2 regions of the Synechococcus sp. A15-60 genome follow, and region 2 is predicted to be linked to the other one. Evidence: predicted binding sites of a transcription regulator. Region 2 holds the regulator's gene; the other holds the start of a gene.
The links. The regulator NtcA, encoded in region 2, controls nitrogen genes in cyanobacteria. The targets are predictions, from matches to a motif close to GTANCNNNNGNTAC.
Positions count from the first base shown of each region.

Region 1: a site for NtcA is predicted at 3,961-3,974, ahead of SynA1560_RS06400 (DUF4278 domain-containing protein). Genes of this name have one in related genera too.

Region 1 is NZ_CP047933.1:1,167,466-1,175,190, reverse strand. It holds gene SynA1560_RS06430 (Nit6803 family nitrilase) at 1-383, opposite strand, end outside; gene SynA1560_RS06425 (MSMEG_0572/Sll0783 family nitrogen starvation response protein) at 406-888, opposite strand; gene SynA1560_RS06420 (MSMEG_0569 family flavin-dependent oxidoreductase) at 1,069-2,370, shown strand; gene SynA1560_RS06415 (hypothetical protein) at 2,432-2,596, opposite strand; gene SynA1560_RS13945 (hypothetical protein) at 2,649-3,341, opposite strand; gene SynA1560_RS06405 (hypothetical protein) at 3,582-3,887, shown strand; gene SynA1560_RS06400 (DUF4278 domain-containing protein) at 4,059-4,166, shown strand; gene SynA1560_RS06395 (hypothetical protein) at 4,285-4,449, shown strand; gene SynA1560_RS06390 (2Fe-2S iron-sulfur cluster-binding protein) at 4,463-4,756, opposite strand; gene SynA1560_RS06385 (hypothetical protein) at 4,916-5,467, shown strand; gene SynA1560_RS06380 (SDR family NAD(P)-dependent oxidoreductase) at 5,480-6,439, opposite strand; gene SynA1560_RS06375 (SdiA-regulated domain-containing protein) at 6,647-7,474, opposite strand.
Region 2 is NZ_CP047933.1:348,456-356,180, reverse strand. It holds gene SynA1560_RS01670 (cob(I)yrinic acid a,c-diamide adenosyltransferase) at 1-120, opposite strand, end outside; gene rph (ribonuclease PH) at 256-978, shown strand; gene ntcA (global nitrogen regulator NtcA) at 1,057-1,791, shown strand; gene SynA1560_RS01655 (DUF3084 domain-containing protein) at 1,850-3,055, shown strand; gene SynA1560_RS01650 (RuvX/YqgF family protein) at 3,052-3,483, shown strand; gene SynA1560_RS01645 (DUF3146 family protein) at 3,467-3,724, opposite strand; gene pth (aminoacyl-tRNA hydrolase) at 3,724-4,356, opposite strand; gene SynA1560_RS01635 (TatA/E family twin arginine-targeting protein translocase) at 4,361-4,597, opposite strand; gene psbH (photosystem II reaction center phosphoprotein PsbH) at 4,620-4,820, opposite strand; gene psbN (photosystem II reaction center protein PsbN) at 4,907-5,047, shown strand; gene SynA1560_RS01620 (glycoside hydrolase family 38 C-terminal domain-containing protein) at 5,035-7,725, opposite strand, start outside.

The sequences.
Region 1 (7,725 bases), 820 kb from region 2:
GTGATTTTTCGCCGCTTCAGAGCCAGTTCGCCGCAGCTGTTGAACAACAGCTGCGTGTTGTAAAGCGTTCCACCATCGCGCTCGTTGACGCCTAACAGAACTTGCATGCCGTACTGACGGGCAGCAGCGGCAACAGCATCGGTTACTGGGCCGGGAACAACCACGGCCTGGTCGTAGAGAGCCAGATGGGATCGCCCCATCAAAACCGGCGGCTCAACAAATGAAAAGTAGGGGTAGTAAGGAAGAAATGTTTCAGGGAAAACAATCAATTCCACCCCTTGGGCCGCGGCCTCAGCCATGGCATCCAGCACCTTTTGGAGCGATCCGTCCAGGCTGAAGAGGACGGGACGGATCTGCGCGGCAGCAACTTTGACGGTGGTCACAGTGGAGAGCCTCAGGAAGGAATCAAAGCGTCCAGGTGTCGAGAATGAAGGCGCCTTCCTTGCGGTGCATCAACACGATGTCGAGAACATCAAGAGGATTCACGGGCGTAATTCCAGGCATCAATGCTTTTTCACCATGGCCATACAAAGCCTGCAAGGCGAACCGACAGGCATACACTTTTCCGCCTTGATCCATGAACTTCTGGAGGCGTGCATTGAAGTTCAGATGACCATCAAATGCCGCATCACCCAGCTTAGGAAAACCGCGCATCACACCCAGCGTGACACCAGGTCCATAGAGCAAAACCGACGTTTCGAAGCCTTTGTTGATCAGACGACTGGCTTGGAGCAGATTCACTAAGCCAATCGAGCCCTCAAACGCCACGGTGTGGAACGTGATTAGGGCTTTTTCTCCCGGCTCAGCTTTCACATCAGGGAAGACCTTTTCTTCGTAATCAACGAGAAAGTCGCCAGGCTGATTGGCGGGACGATCTACGGTAGGCATGTAAAGTTTTCATAAGCAACTTAATCGTGGCTGCATCGCCGTGATCTGCGATGTGCTTATTGCAACCAAAACGAGGACGTAAGTACGCCGCTCGGTTGGCGATTTAGTGCTTTTCACTACAGCGTTGTTTGTTTTCTGAGAAATGATGTTTTTAAAGCTGTGTTCAATACATCGCTGCCAGTGGTTGCGCAACCTCAATTACCACCGCAGCGACGTTCAGCTGTTGTCATCGGTGCAGGCCAGGCGGGCCTTTCCGTTGCCTACGCATTGCAGCAGCAGGGAATCCGACCGCTGGTTCTCGAAAAGAATCGTGTGGCCTACGCCTGGGACCAACAGCGCTGGGATTCTTTTTGCCTGGTCACGCCGAATTGGCAATGCCGTTTGCCTGACTTCCCCTACAAAGGGGATGATCCCGACGGCTTCATGGGTAAGGCGTCGATTGTGGAGTATCTGCAACGCTTCGCACAACATGTCAACGCTGACCTTCGCGAGGGCGTTGCCGTCTCACGGTTGCAACCGATCGTGAACGGATATCGGCTCGACACCAGCGAGGGAGTCATCGAAGCCGAACACGTCATCGTTGCCACCGGGGGTTATCACATTCCCCGACGCCATCCATGCGCCGAACGCATTCCAGCGGCTGTTCTTCAACTGGATGCACGGTCTTACCGCAATCCCACGTCACTCCCCGATGGTCCAGTGCTGGTTGTCGGCAATGGTCAATCCGGCAGTCAGATCGCTGAAGACCTCCACCTGGCAGGTCGTTCCGTGCACCTCAGTGTGGGACGTGCCCCACGTTCTCCGCGCCGTTATCGCGGCAAAGACGTTGTGGATTGGCTGGATCGGATGGGCTACTACGCCATGCCGATCAGCGATCACACGGATCCACGCTCGGTGCGAGCAAAGACCAACCACTACCTCACAGGCCGAGATGGTGGGCGTGAGATTGATCTGCGTCGACGAGCCAAGGAAGGCATGCGCCTGCATGGCCGGCTCTCGACCATCTCCAGCGAACACATTGGTTTCGCTGGTGACCTGGCCACCAACCTCGATCAAGCCGATGCGGTGTATTGCCGCATCCGCACCAGCATTGACAGCTGGATCGAACAGGAAGGAATTGATGCACCAGTCGAACCGCCCTATTCCCCCTGTTGGCAGCCCCCTCCGATCGATGATCCCGGCATTGACCTGACCTCAGAGCCCCTTGCCGCGGTGATCTGGTGCACGGGTTACCGCAGTGACTTCAGCTGGATTGAGGTGCCCGTCTTTGATGGGAGTGGATTGCCGGCCCATGATCGCGGCGTCACCCAAAGTGCTGGCCTGTATTTCATCGGCTTGCCATGGCTGCACACCTGGGGCTCCGGTCGCTTCTGCGGCGTCAGCGACGACGCTCGTTATCTTGCCCAAGTGATCAATCTGCGTTTGCAACGCCGTGATGCCTGCCAGGAACGCCTGGAATGCACAGCAATCTTGGGTTCTTAAGAGGGAAAGCAGAACACCGTCCAAGTGGAATGCGCTTCAGCGCTCGCACCACTCCGATCGATCAATCCACCAGAAACTCACTGCGCAACGCCCGGGCATCTTGAATGCGCTGTTCCAAGGCCAGCTGTCGCAGTCGGCGCTGCAACCAGGTCTTCAGCCGAGTGGACGCCACCGATTTGTTGAGGAGAGCGTCGGACGGCTCCGGATCACCGAAGGGAATGGTCATCGATCCACACCGGTTCTTAACCCTAGGCAGAAGAATCGGTTGGGTGATGGCATCAAGATTGGGCATCCAGACGGCGACGGGCATCCGCCTGGATGCGGCGAATGGCAACGCGCACCGGCAGCAGACCAGCGAACACATTCAGCACGACCAACACACTGAAGCCAGCCAGTCCAATCGGCCACGTCCCGGCATCTGACAACCGTTCGAGCAGGACGATCACCCCGCAGTCGACCAACCCCATCACCACACGTGCGACCAAATCCCAGAGCAAGGGTGTGATGGTGCGCCGGGTGATGGCGTAATAAATGCCAGCGAAAGGCAGCAGACAATGGGCGAATGACCATGGCCAGGCCCGGTCGCGGAGGCGACGCGCCAGAGCCCGCTGGCGGCTGGAGAGCTGAGCATCCTCTGCAGAACGTTGCAACAGGGCTCGGTGATCTGCACGAACGGAGGGGATCGCCTCAACGACGGTGCCCATCACCAGCAGGCCCACTCCGAATTGAAGAATCGGATCCAACCGCCAGCCCTGGAAAAAGAGGATCGAGCCCACGAGCGGCAGGGCGCTACAGCGTCCAAGCAGGGTGATCAGAAACCCCACCAACGCGATCCCTTGAAACGTCGCGGCCGGTTGATCTCGGGCCATCAACAGATCAAACCGGCGCAACGACACCACGAGGGCCGGAACCCAGAGGGCCATGAGCACCAATCCCCAGATTGAGGCCCAGTTCAGACTGGCGTTCACCATCAGCAGCTCCGCGCTGCTGCCATCTTGCCGAGAGCGAAGGGCTTGGCATCCGGCTCGAATGCGTGTTCATGCCGATTGTTTTTCACCGGCAGCGGATCTATCTCTGTGTTGATTGATACAGGAGGGTCCAATGACGGATGCCACTCCACCACAGCAAGATCGCCGCTCGATCTGAGAGGGAGGTCCTTCATTGGCGCCCAGCGCGAGCCTCTCTCTGCCATCGCAGAACCCGGAGACACCATGCTGATCAACAAGCACAAGAACACCGTCCAGCCCACCGAGCCGCTGCTGAACACCGTCAGCGCCTCAATGGAATGCCAGGCACGCAACGATCGTCAGACCTATTTCTCGATCACCCGAAGCCTTGTGAAGGCCCAGTTTCAGTTGGCTGACCAGGAGCTGAGCCAACGCGTCTGGCAAGACGTGGCCGACCGCGACCTCGAAGTGGGCCGGATCATCCATCTGATGTATGGCTGCTGGTTTCACGGCGACAACGAGGCCATGACCGAAACGGACGATCAATTCCTGTCGATGAGCGTGATGTAGCCCCGCGTAACAAGTCTCCCCTGTGTATCCGCGTGAACAACACGGGGGTTGACCAAGGCGTTATAAAAAGTCTGTAGCAACCGCTACCTACAACGTTCACCTCACGTTTCGTGAGGCGCAGTTCGACTCAGGCCATGGAACGGGGACCTGAGCTTGCTTCGAGGAACCCTCATGACCCTGACCTATCGCGGCCAGAAGTACGTCGTCAACCACGCCCCCGCTGAGCGCAATCAGTCGGCCAACGTCGTCTATCGCGGTCAAAAGCTCACCAGCAAATGACCTTCAGGCATTCGCCAACTCTCCAAGCCCCACTCCGGTGGGGCTTTTTTGATGCCAGCAGGAGAGTCTCCAGCCAAAACAAAGCCAAGATTTAGGCTGAGGAATTCACCTTCACTTCATGCACGAGGTCAGGAAGTTCAGAGTCGCTTTTGCCAAACAGGGAACCAACGCCATCAGCAACGGCAACATCATCCAAGCCCTCGACCTTGAAGCCGCCCGCAAGATCGCCAAAACAATGGCGACCCCCAGAGAGGAAGTGGTGTTCGTGAAGCAGTGCGACTAGGCGCCAACCGCACTCAGAACAACTGCTCCTCCGCCTCCGCCTCAATCTTGCAATCGCTTTTGGGGTAGGCAACACAAAGCAGACCGAAACCCTGCTCCATTTGCTCATCATCCAGGAAGCTCTGATCGCTTTGATCGAGATCGCCAGAGATGACCTTCCCAGCGCAGGTGGAGCAGGCTCCAGCCCGGCAGGAATAGGGAAGTTCAACCCCGGCTTCTTCGGCCGCATCCAGGATGTATTGATCACCCTCACACGTGAAAGACTGCTCGGATTCCTTGCCGATCATCGTGATTGTGAATGATGCCATCGGTTCTTGACGCAGATATCCACCACAGTCATTCACCCCAACCAAAATCACGAACAATTGGCGCATTCTCTTTGGGATCACGTCATCAAACGAGGATATGTATCAACAGCAACGAAACATTCGCGGTCATGATTGCGACGGCAGGAACACACAAACCACTTGGATATCAAACAGGTCGTGTCGTACTGGCTGATGCCCGATCAGCAAACAGCAGCGGCACTGAAGCAGATTTCTGACTGCGCACAGCAGCAGCTGAATGGCTGCTGGCTGCCGCCGCACATCACCCTTTACAGCGACCATCTCGACAGCTTCGATCTGACGATCGAACACCTGATCGCTGCTGCAAAACAGCATCAACCACTCCAGCTTCAGCCACAGGCGATCGAAGCTGGTGCCGCATTCACGCAAAGCCTGATGCTCCGCTTCAGCGTGGAACAGAGTGAGAAGGCTGCGCAAGCCGCACTGCAGGCCTGGTCTCAAAACCTCTGCCACCGCTCCGCCAATGCACTGAGCTACCAACTGGACCCACATTTGAGCCTGCTTTACAGCAACGACCCCTTGCCGACCCGACAGGCCTGCGCCGCAAGCCTGACACCCCCTTCCAACTCCCTGCGCTTTGATCGCATCGGCGCCGTCAGCCATCCGCTCCGAATCGAGACAGCGGACGACATCGCAGCATTCACCCCACTCGCGAGCCAAAAGCTGGACTGATCGCGCAGACCCCTACAAACTGGCCAGCAAAGCCTCCGAGCCATTCCACAGCGCCGCCGCCTTGGCGAGATCAGTGGCTTCAGCACTGGTGTCGACCAGCTCAAAACGATGCACCCCAGGACGCACCAAGTGGTTGCTGCGGTAGCTGAATCCCGGCGTGGCAATCCCATCGTCGAGACACAGCGCTGTCAGTAAGGCACCGGCACGGGGCAGTGATTCCGTGAGGCGCAGCAGATCGCGGGCCACCCACGCAAACGCTGCCATTCCCAGAGGATTTTGCTGACGGCTGTAGCGGAAAAAGCCCCCCGAGTCACGCGCAATCACCAACCCCGGACTCCAGGCCATCACCGGAATGGCGCCCTCAAGCCTCCGGTTCAGTTCCCGAGCCAACAACACATTGCAGAGCTTGCTGTCTTTGTAGGCCTTGTTGCCATCGAACACTGGGCTGCCATCCAGCATCGGGCAACCAGCGCCCTGATGCAGGCCGCTGAGATCACCAAGCCCAGCAGGCTTTCCCACCTTTCCGCCACCGCTGACCGGGTTGTGCACTTCCGAAGCAGTGATCACCACCCGCGGCCTTGAGGCAGCCCTCAGCAGAGGCAGCAGGGCCGTTGCCAACACCTGATGCGCCAGCTGATTCACAGCAAACGTGAGCTCAATCCCCTGAGCGCTCCATCGGGGCTGACGCTCACCGGCGTACTGGAGGCCGGCATTGAGCACCACAGCATCCAGAGGCCAACCGCGCGCTAGCAGTTGATCCGTGGTTGCCCTCACCGCATCGAGATCCGCCAAGTCGCAAATCAGGGTTTGCGCGGCACCTGAGAGAGCTTGCAGGGTGAGGTCGGAACGGGCCTGATTGCGGCAAAGAATCGTGAGCTGATGCCCCCGCGCCGCCATCTGTTTGGCCGCCTCAAGACCGATGCCCGAACTCGCTCCGGTGAGCAGGAGCCGGCGGGGTTCAGCGTGAGACATGGAGCAGAGTCAAGGGACAATCTGATGACGCGCCGCAGGGGAAAGGGACGGCGGCAACGAAACTAACGATGTGCTGGCTCCTTCTCGTGACGCTGGTGCTGTCAGCGCACGGATCGGACCACACCGCCACCAGTGGAGAGCTTGCTGGCCTTGGTGGAGGCCTCTCCAGACGTGAAGCCACAGTTGCGTAGCAGGCCGTGATCCCACTCAACCCACGGCAGCAAGCTTGAACACATAAAGCCGTGCATCGCGGTCACTCACCACATACACACGGCCACACTCGGGATCAATCGCGACACCCTCGGCCTTGCGCACCAACCGGCGCTTGCCCTCGCCGATCTCCAGGTCAAGCCGTTGAAGCACCACGTCTTGCACCCAGTCGTACTGAAACAGGCACCGACCCTGATCGCTGACGATCCACAGGCTGTCGCTGCGGGGGTCGTAGCTCAGACCAGAAAAATCCAGCTTGTCTGGACCGACCTTCGGATGGGAGAAACCGTTGGCTTTGCTGAGACAGCGCGACGACAAGATCGTGCGGCACTCCGCATCCAGCTCGATCAGCAACCCGGGCTGGGACTCCTTCACCACGAACACATGCTGGTTCACGGTGTTGACGGTGATCCCCTCCAGTCCCTTGTTATCGGGACGATGCGGGAAATGCTTCGCAACGGAGTCGTAATTGGCCATCGCGGCCAGGGGGTGCTGGTGCCGCTCACAGCGTCCTGCGATATCGATGATCAGCACCGCATTGGTCTCTTCCTGCACCGCAAACAGCTGCTTGCCATCGGCACTGAGCGCGATCCCTTCCAAGCCAGCCGCGCTGATGAAGAACGACTGCTGCAGCAACACCTGACCCTCGAGGTCGACGCAAAAGATCGCCTTGGTGTCGTCACAGACGGTGTAGAGCGCTGTGCGGTCCGCATTGAGCGTGAGGCCCGAGGGTTCATTCAGACCAATGCCGGGATCGCCGATGCGATAACTGCGGATTAGCTCGAGGCGGACTGAACCCATCAGCACCATTGCTGACGACTGCACCAATTCTGGTCTGAACCGCCAGCTCCAACCATGCTCTGACTCGGTGTCTTAGCGAGACCAAGCTTTCCGATCACACATCAACAACCTGCGAGGCCTGTTGCGACGTCGCAACTGCGAGAACTTGAACACGACGACTTGAAAGCGACGGAAGCATGCATTAAACCGTTCAAGACGCTACAAATGCCATCGCTATCTACACGAAGATGGAGGTCTGGGGGGACGCCATCTTCGCTGTGACCTTGCAGCCCTGC
Region 2 (7,725 bases):
ATGCAGTGGCGGACGGGGGTCGAGTGCTGGTAAAGGCTGGAGACGCGAGCGCTCCACGACTCCATGATCGGCACCGCGTGTGTCGCGGGATCGATGGCTGGAGCTCAGGCTTGCGGTCATCGCGTTCGTCTTGGCTGGCCCACAACAGCCAGCGGACTTCGAATCTAGCGGTGAAAACGCGATCCACAAGATCTTCGACACCATCCCTGGTGTCTCATGCCGAATGTCAGGCTCATCAACATCCGCAAATAACTGATGGGCGAAACCGCTCGCAACGATGGCCGCTCGCCCGCCGACCTGAGGGCGTTCTCCGTGGAATGGGACCCCATGGGCTTTGCCCTGAGCTCCGTGATCGTGCGCACCGGCCGAACCGCAGTGCTCTGCAGCGTTTGCCACGAAGAGGGGGTCCCCCGCTGGCGTCGGGATCAAGGTCTGGGGTGGCTGAGTGCTGAATATCGATTGCTGCCGGGATCCACTCCAGAACGTCAGCGGCGCGAATTGATGAAACTCTCCGGCCGCACGCAGGAGATTCAGCGCTTGATCGGTCGCAGCCTGCGGGCGTGCCTCAACATGGACGTGCTTGGGGAAAACACCCTGCTCGTGGACTGCGACGTGATTCAGGCTGATGCGGGCACCCGAACCGCGGCGATCACCGGCTCCTGGCTGGCCTTGCAGAAAGGCTGCGAACGCTTAGTCGAGCAAGGCCTCCTCAGCGATAGTCCCGTGCAAGCACAGGTGGCCGCCGTGTCTGTGGGTCTGATCGATGGCGCCCCTCAACTGGATCTCGACTACAGCGAAGACAGCCGTGCCGATGTGGATCTGAATGTCGTGATGAACGACGCCGGAGATCTTCTGGAGCTGCAGGGCACAGCTGAAGGTGCAGCCTTCAGCCGCAAACAGCTGAACAGCCTGCTGGACTTAGCCGAACCTGGCCTCAAGCAGCTGATGGCATGCCAAGGGCAAGCACTCCAGAACTGACCAGCAGCCTGAAACGTGTTGATTGCTACAGGGTGACCCCGCATCGCTCCGTAACTTCCCTCCATCAGATGGCTGGAGATGGCAGAAGCGATACGCGGATTCAGCCGGACCGTCCCACACGTTGGTCGGTTGCCTGAAACCAGCCTGACTAACGCTCCCACGCCCTCCAGCCGCACGCTGCTGGAGGTGATTCGTGATCTGGAGGGCGCCAGTACCGAACTGGTGGAGCGCAACAAAACGATCTTTTTCCCTGGCGACCCGGCGGAACGCGTTTACTTAATTCGCCGCGGCGCCGTGCGTCTTTCCAGGGTCTATGAGTCCGGCGAAGAAATCACCGTGGCGCTGCTGCGAGAAAACAGTCTCTTCGGGGTGCTCTCACTGCTCACTGGTCATCGTTCCGATCGCTTCTATCACTCCGTTGCTTTTACGCGGGTGGAGATGGTGACAGCTCCGGCGAGCTCTGTGAGGCAAGCAATCGAAGCCGACACCAGCGTCGGTCTTCTCCTCTTGCAGGGTCTGTCCAGCCGCATCCTCCAGACCGAAACCATGATCGAAACGCTCACACACCGCGACATGTCGTCGCGGCTGGTGAGTTTTCTGTTGGTGCTTTGCCGCGATTTCGGCATTCCCAGCACGCAGGGCATCACGATCGACCTGCGTTTGTCCCACCAAGCCATTGCCGAAGCCATCGGCTCCACGCGGGTCACAATCACCCGTTTGCTCGGAGACCTGCGCAACTCCGGCTTAGTGGAGATCGACCGCAAAAAGATCACCGTTCTTGACCCCATCGCCCTGGCCAAGCGCTTCAGCTGAGCGCTCGACGGGTGAAGATGGGCACCACTTCAGCGGCCTGCCGCAGGGTTGAAAGCACGTGACAGGCTGGCTGCTGCTGTTGAGCCTCCTCATCCTGGGAGGGGTGCTTTCAACGCTTGGAGATCGCCTGGGCTCAAAGGTGGGCAAAGCCCGATTGAGTCTGTTTGGCCTACGCCCCCGACAGACCGCCGTGGTGATCACTGTGCTCACGGGAAGCCTCATCAGTGTTCTATCGCTCGGGCTGATGCTGCTGGTGAGTCGCCAACTGCGGGTCGGTCTCTTCGAACTCGATGAACTCCAGGCGCGTCTACGCAGCAGCCGCACCGCCTTGAAGGCCAGTCGAGAGGCGCAGCAGGAGTCACGCGAGCAGCTCGAGCAGGCTCGCAGCGATGAAATCGCAGCTCGACAGACTCTGGCTGACGCGCAAGCCCGCGCCAGCGAATTACGAAGCACGCTGCAACCACTGCAGGAACAGACCCTTCGCCTAGAAGCGGAACGTCAGCGCCTCAGCCAAGACGTCAGCAATCGTGATGCCGAAATCCGACGCACGGATGCAGAGCTCCAGGCTGTTCGTCAACAAATTCGCGCTGGTGAAAACGAACTGCTGCAACTGGAGAAAAATCTCCTGGCCCTAAGACGGGGCAACGTGGCGATCAGCAGCGGCCAGCCCCTTGCCACGGTCACCCTCAAACTCGATCGACCGGATCAGGCACGCCAGGTCATCGACCAAATTCTCAGAGAAGCCAATCAACTGGCCTATCAACAGGTGTTGCCGGGGGAAGCCCCGGATCGTCAGATTCTCTTGGTGCCGCGACAGGACATCAACCGGCTCGAACAGGCCATTCGCAAGCCCGGCACCTGGGTGGTTCTCCTGCGCTCCGCCGCCAATGTGCTTCGCGGTGAACGCGTGGTCTATGCCTTCCCGGATGTCCGACCCAATGTCACTGTCACCATCGAAGGTGAAGTGCTGGCCACAACAGCGATCAACAGCAACGAACGCGATCCGCAAGCCATCCGCAACCGCCTCAATCTGCTGCTGGCATCGACGCTGGCAGAGGCTCAGCGCCGCGGCTCCCTCAGCCAGGGCCTTCAATTTGATGGCAACTCCCTCAACAGCCTCGCAAAGGAACTGATCGAACAGGGAGAGGGACGCGTTGAACTCGAGGCGGTAGCGGCACGCCGCAGCGAAACGGCCGATCCGGTGGCGATCGAGCTCAGAATCAAGCGAAGCTCCGGATCCAATTCCAATGCTGCGAGCCCATGAGCTGGATTGCCGCCCTTGATCCTGGTCGAAGCAAGTGCGGGCTGGTGCTCGCGTCCCTGGATCAACGCTGCGTGATCGAAGGGCATGTGCTGCCTGCCGATGCTGTGCTGAACACCCTGGAACGCTGGCAACGCTCCACACCGCCGGAACGATTGATCGTGGGCAACGGCACCTCAAGTGCTCACTGGACAGCGCAACTCTCCAATGTTCTGCCAGTGACTTTGGTGGATGAACGGGGCACGACGCTGACGGCACGAACCCGCTATTGGCAGCTGTGGCCACCGCGAGGTTGGCGCAGGCTGGTGCCTCTCGGACTGCAACTGCCCCCGGGTGAACTGGACGCGCTTGCAGCGCTGGTGATACTGGAAAAAACCCTCGGGTTTCCGCTGGATTGGCCGGAACCACCTTCCATCAAAACCGGGCCCTGACCGTAAAGCTGTAATCCCCACCGGCCTCCAACCGATAATCCGACTTCACCAAAAAGCGCTGAAGAGCGTCCTGAATCAGGGCTCTACCCAGTGAAGGTTCAACGCAAAGTTCACCGCGATCGAAGAACCACTGAAATTCCCAGATGAATCCACCCGCCTGGACTTCACCCTGAAGGCATTGATCGCGAAAGCTCTGATGAAGCACACGCAAGTGAGCTGTGGTAGCTGGCAACCGCGCCATCAGACCGCTTCATCTTCAGTCAACGGAGCCAGATTCAACCCGTTGAGGTGATTTCCAGCACGATCCAGACCTTGGCGCTGGATGCGTTCCAGTCCTCGAAGAACCTCGTTCAGCACATCCTTGAGAAGCGGCTCTTCGTCCCGATTGAACTGACCGAGTACGTGGGACACAGTGCGGGCACGACGCTCCTCCGGGGTGCGGCCAGGGGCTCCAATCCCGATGCGCAACCGGGCGAATTGCTGCGTTCCCAGATGCTGAATGGTGCTTTTCAAGCCGTTATGGCCTCCTGCTCCACCGCCAGCACGCAGCCGCAGCCGACCCAGCGGTAGATCCATGTCATCCACAAGGACGATCAGCTGATGGATGTCGAAACCGAACCAGTCGAGAGCCGCACGGATCGAGCGGCCGCTTTCATTCATGAAGGTCTGCGGCATTAACAAGCGGAGCCGGGCGTCACCGGTACCGACATCCGCCAGTTCGCCCTGTAGTTTGCCCATCACTTTGAAGCGGCCTCCCTCGCGAGAAGCCAACTGCTCCAGAGCCATGAACCCAACGTTGTGGCGTGTGGAGGCGTACTTCTCGCCGGGATTGCCTAACCCGACCACCAATCGGAGCTCTCCGCTTTGAGTCAAGGGTTCAGTCCTCGTGATCCTTGGACGAAGACTCAGTCTCTGACTGCGATCCAGGTAATTCTTCAGGCTCAGCCATGGCCTTGCTGATCTCCCGTTCGAACTCTTTGGAGGCCGTTTGAAAACCTTTCAATGTTTTCCCAAGCGTTTTACCGAGTTCCGGCAAACGCTTGGGTCCGAACACCAGCAGCGCAACAGCGCCGATGACCGCCATTTCAGGCAGGCCGATACCAAAGATGTTCATGAAAGGAACCTATGCAGCCGGATCAGCCGGCACCGTTCCAGTTCACATTGATGCCTTCCAGGATCAGCGACTGGTTGTACAGCTGGAGGATCACCAGAAGAAAGACCAAGAACAGCACCATGAAGATGCCCATGACTGGGGTGGTACCCCAGCCGGGGACAACCTTGCCGTACTCGGAGTTGAGGGGACGGAGCAGATCGCCCAGACGGGTGCGTTGAGCCATAGCGGCGCTGAGGTCTCGGGTGAAGTTCAGTCTGGATACTGTAGAGGTCCTGGCCCAGAAGAGGGTCAATCCTGTCGAGAGATGTGATGGAAAGCTCCTCCCCGGCCCTGTCCGTGGCGATTGCGGTTCTGGCTGCCCTGCTTGGACTCACCGGTTTTGGGGTCTACACAGCCTTCGGCCCGCCATCCAAGCGACTGGACGATCCCTTTGATGATCACGAAGACTGACGCACCAGCCTGAGCTCACGCAAGGCACCCGGAGGGATGCAGCCTGCATCGGCCCCTCCCTCAAGTTCCCAGCCGACGTCGCGGAGTGACCAGACCACGCGGGACGCCCCAGGGTTATGTAACTGCAGCAGCACTGTCCCAGCCCGCTCAGGATCGGAGCGCATGGAGACCGTCGTGAGCGATTGGGGCAATGCCGGGAAGCCCTGCCAACACTCCGCCAAGTTCATTGGCCCTTGCCAGCCCGGTTCACGAAAAGCGATGGCGGCCTGGGGCACACCCTCCCGCGTCCAACCCTGCGGCGTTGGCATCAGGGCCAATCGCTGCCGATGTCGCCCCTGATCGGCCGACGGATCCGGCCAAGTCGGACCACGCAGCAAGGACACTCCAAGATGATGAGGTCCGGTATCCGCACCCTGGGGCCCATCAAGCAGCAACCCCAGACCGCCACCTGGAGCTGGCGCCTCACTGGCCATCCAGGAAATCACCGGCACCTCCCATCGCGCCTGTTCACGAGGCGTTATGGCGACGGCAGGTCGTTCGATCACCCCTCCACTGGTATCAGCCGCCCAGCGCACGATTGGGGCCGCCAGCGGGCAGATCATCCGGAGTAGTTCATGGGTCTGACGCCAATCGATCGTGAGCTGCAGCTCAAGCCACGGCGTGTCAGCGCGCAGGATCAAATCCATCCGAAGCGTGCTGTTACCGAAGGAACCACGCAGAACCATCCGCGCCAATAGGGGCCCCTGTTCCTGCGCTTCCACCTGCCATCGCTGGGGTAGCGGCAGCGGATGCTGCTGATAGTCGCCCGCCAGATCCCAGGCATCCCAGAACTCGCCATGGTCCTGATAGCGCTTGATCTGCACAGGAGAAGAGAGCTGATCCACGCCCTGGGCATCCTGCAAACGAATCAGACCGCGCTCATCCACCTCAAGCGCAAGACAGCCATTGCCTAGACGCCAATGCTGCTCGGCAAGGGTCTTCACCCAGACGGGATGGCGTATCGCGTTCGGCGCAGGACAGCTGGCGATCGCAGCCATCCTGCGCTCGAGCGGCAGGGCAACGACGCCTGCGGCTTCTGGAAGCTGGACCCACATGCCGCCACCGGAAGCCTGCTGCACCGGCAGATCGCGTCCCTGACAACGCCAATCGCCGCTCGGCAGCCTCAGAAGCGGGGACCAACGCCGCAGCGGTTGCAGGCCACACCAGGCCCAACGTTCAACACCTGCGGGGGCTTGCGCCGCATCAGAAGCCCTGCCATCGAGCAAGCAGCGCAGACCCTCCGTCCGTGCAGCTGCCGTCTGACGGCGTGCACGACGCCACTGTGACTCCGCCTGATCGAAAACCTCAGGAATCGAGGTGCCAGGAAGGATGTCATGAAACTGCTGAAACAGAAGCGTGGACCAATCCCTGGCGGGAATCGCCTCAGCCCCAAGCGCCTCAAGGAGATCCGCTTCGCGTAGCAGCCTTTCCAAAGTGCGGTTGTGGCGTTTTTGATCCGGACGCGAGGTGGCACACCCGCGATGCAACTCCAGATAAAGCTCGTCTCGCCAGATCGGCATCGACGCGGTCCACGGCTCCAACACTTGCAGATAGCCACGCACCGTTCCGCCACTGCGCGACACCGACTGGGGGTGGTGGTTCCAGAGCTGCAACTGATCGAGCATCTCCTGCGTTGGCCCACCACCGTGATCACCAACACCAGGCAGCCACAACGCTTGATCCACGCCGGTGGCCCGCTTAAAGCAACGCTGTTCCTGCTGCATCGCCACTGGGTCGGCATTGGTCCCGATCGCAGGAAGCATCAGCGCTAACACCTCACCATCGCCCCGGCTGCGCCAGCGAAACAAACGATGGGGGAAGGAATTCTCCGCATTCCAGGCCAGCTTGTGAGTGCAAAACCAACGCACACCCGTGGCCTGAGCGACCGCTGGCAATCCAGCCCCGAAACCGAAGCTGTCGGGGAGCCAAGCCAAGTCATGGCGCCATTCCGGAAACTGTCGGCGACTGGCCTGCTGGCCCAGCAAAAACTGCCTCCAGAGCGACGCTGCGCTGACCAGCACACAGTCGGTTTCAACCCAAGGTCCATTGATGGGTTCCCAACGTCCCTGACGACTGGCTTCCTGAATCCGTGCGAACAGCTCAGGACGATGGAGCTCCATCCAGCTGTAGAGGGCTGGGGTGGAATGAGCGAAATGCAATTCAGGGGCTTGCCCCATCAGTTGCAAGGCGGAACGGAAGGTCCGTTCCGCCGCCTGCCAGGTATCGGCCACAGGCCACAACCAAGCCAGATCGAGATGGGCGTGTCCGACCCAATGCAAACCACCAACGGGTTTGGGCTGGAGAGCGAGGTGCTGTCGCACCAGCTCCACGGCTTCCTCGGATTCTGGATGGCACGCCAACCAGCTCTCAGGCATGGCATCAACATCCGTGCCAGCCAAGCGGAAAGCCTCAGGAAGCAGGCATCCCTGGGGATCCCGATCGGGATGCCTCGGCTCACGCGTTAGCGCACTGGTGATCAGCGCACCATCGTCGTGGCAAGGACTGCGCAGCTCCAGCAACACATGCACTCCCGGCCCCTCACCCCAGTGGTCCGGCAACGCCCACCGACAGCGGGTATCGAAGAGATCTCCTTCATGAACCAGATCGCCGTCTACCCAAAGACGCACCTGATCGGCCCA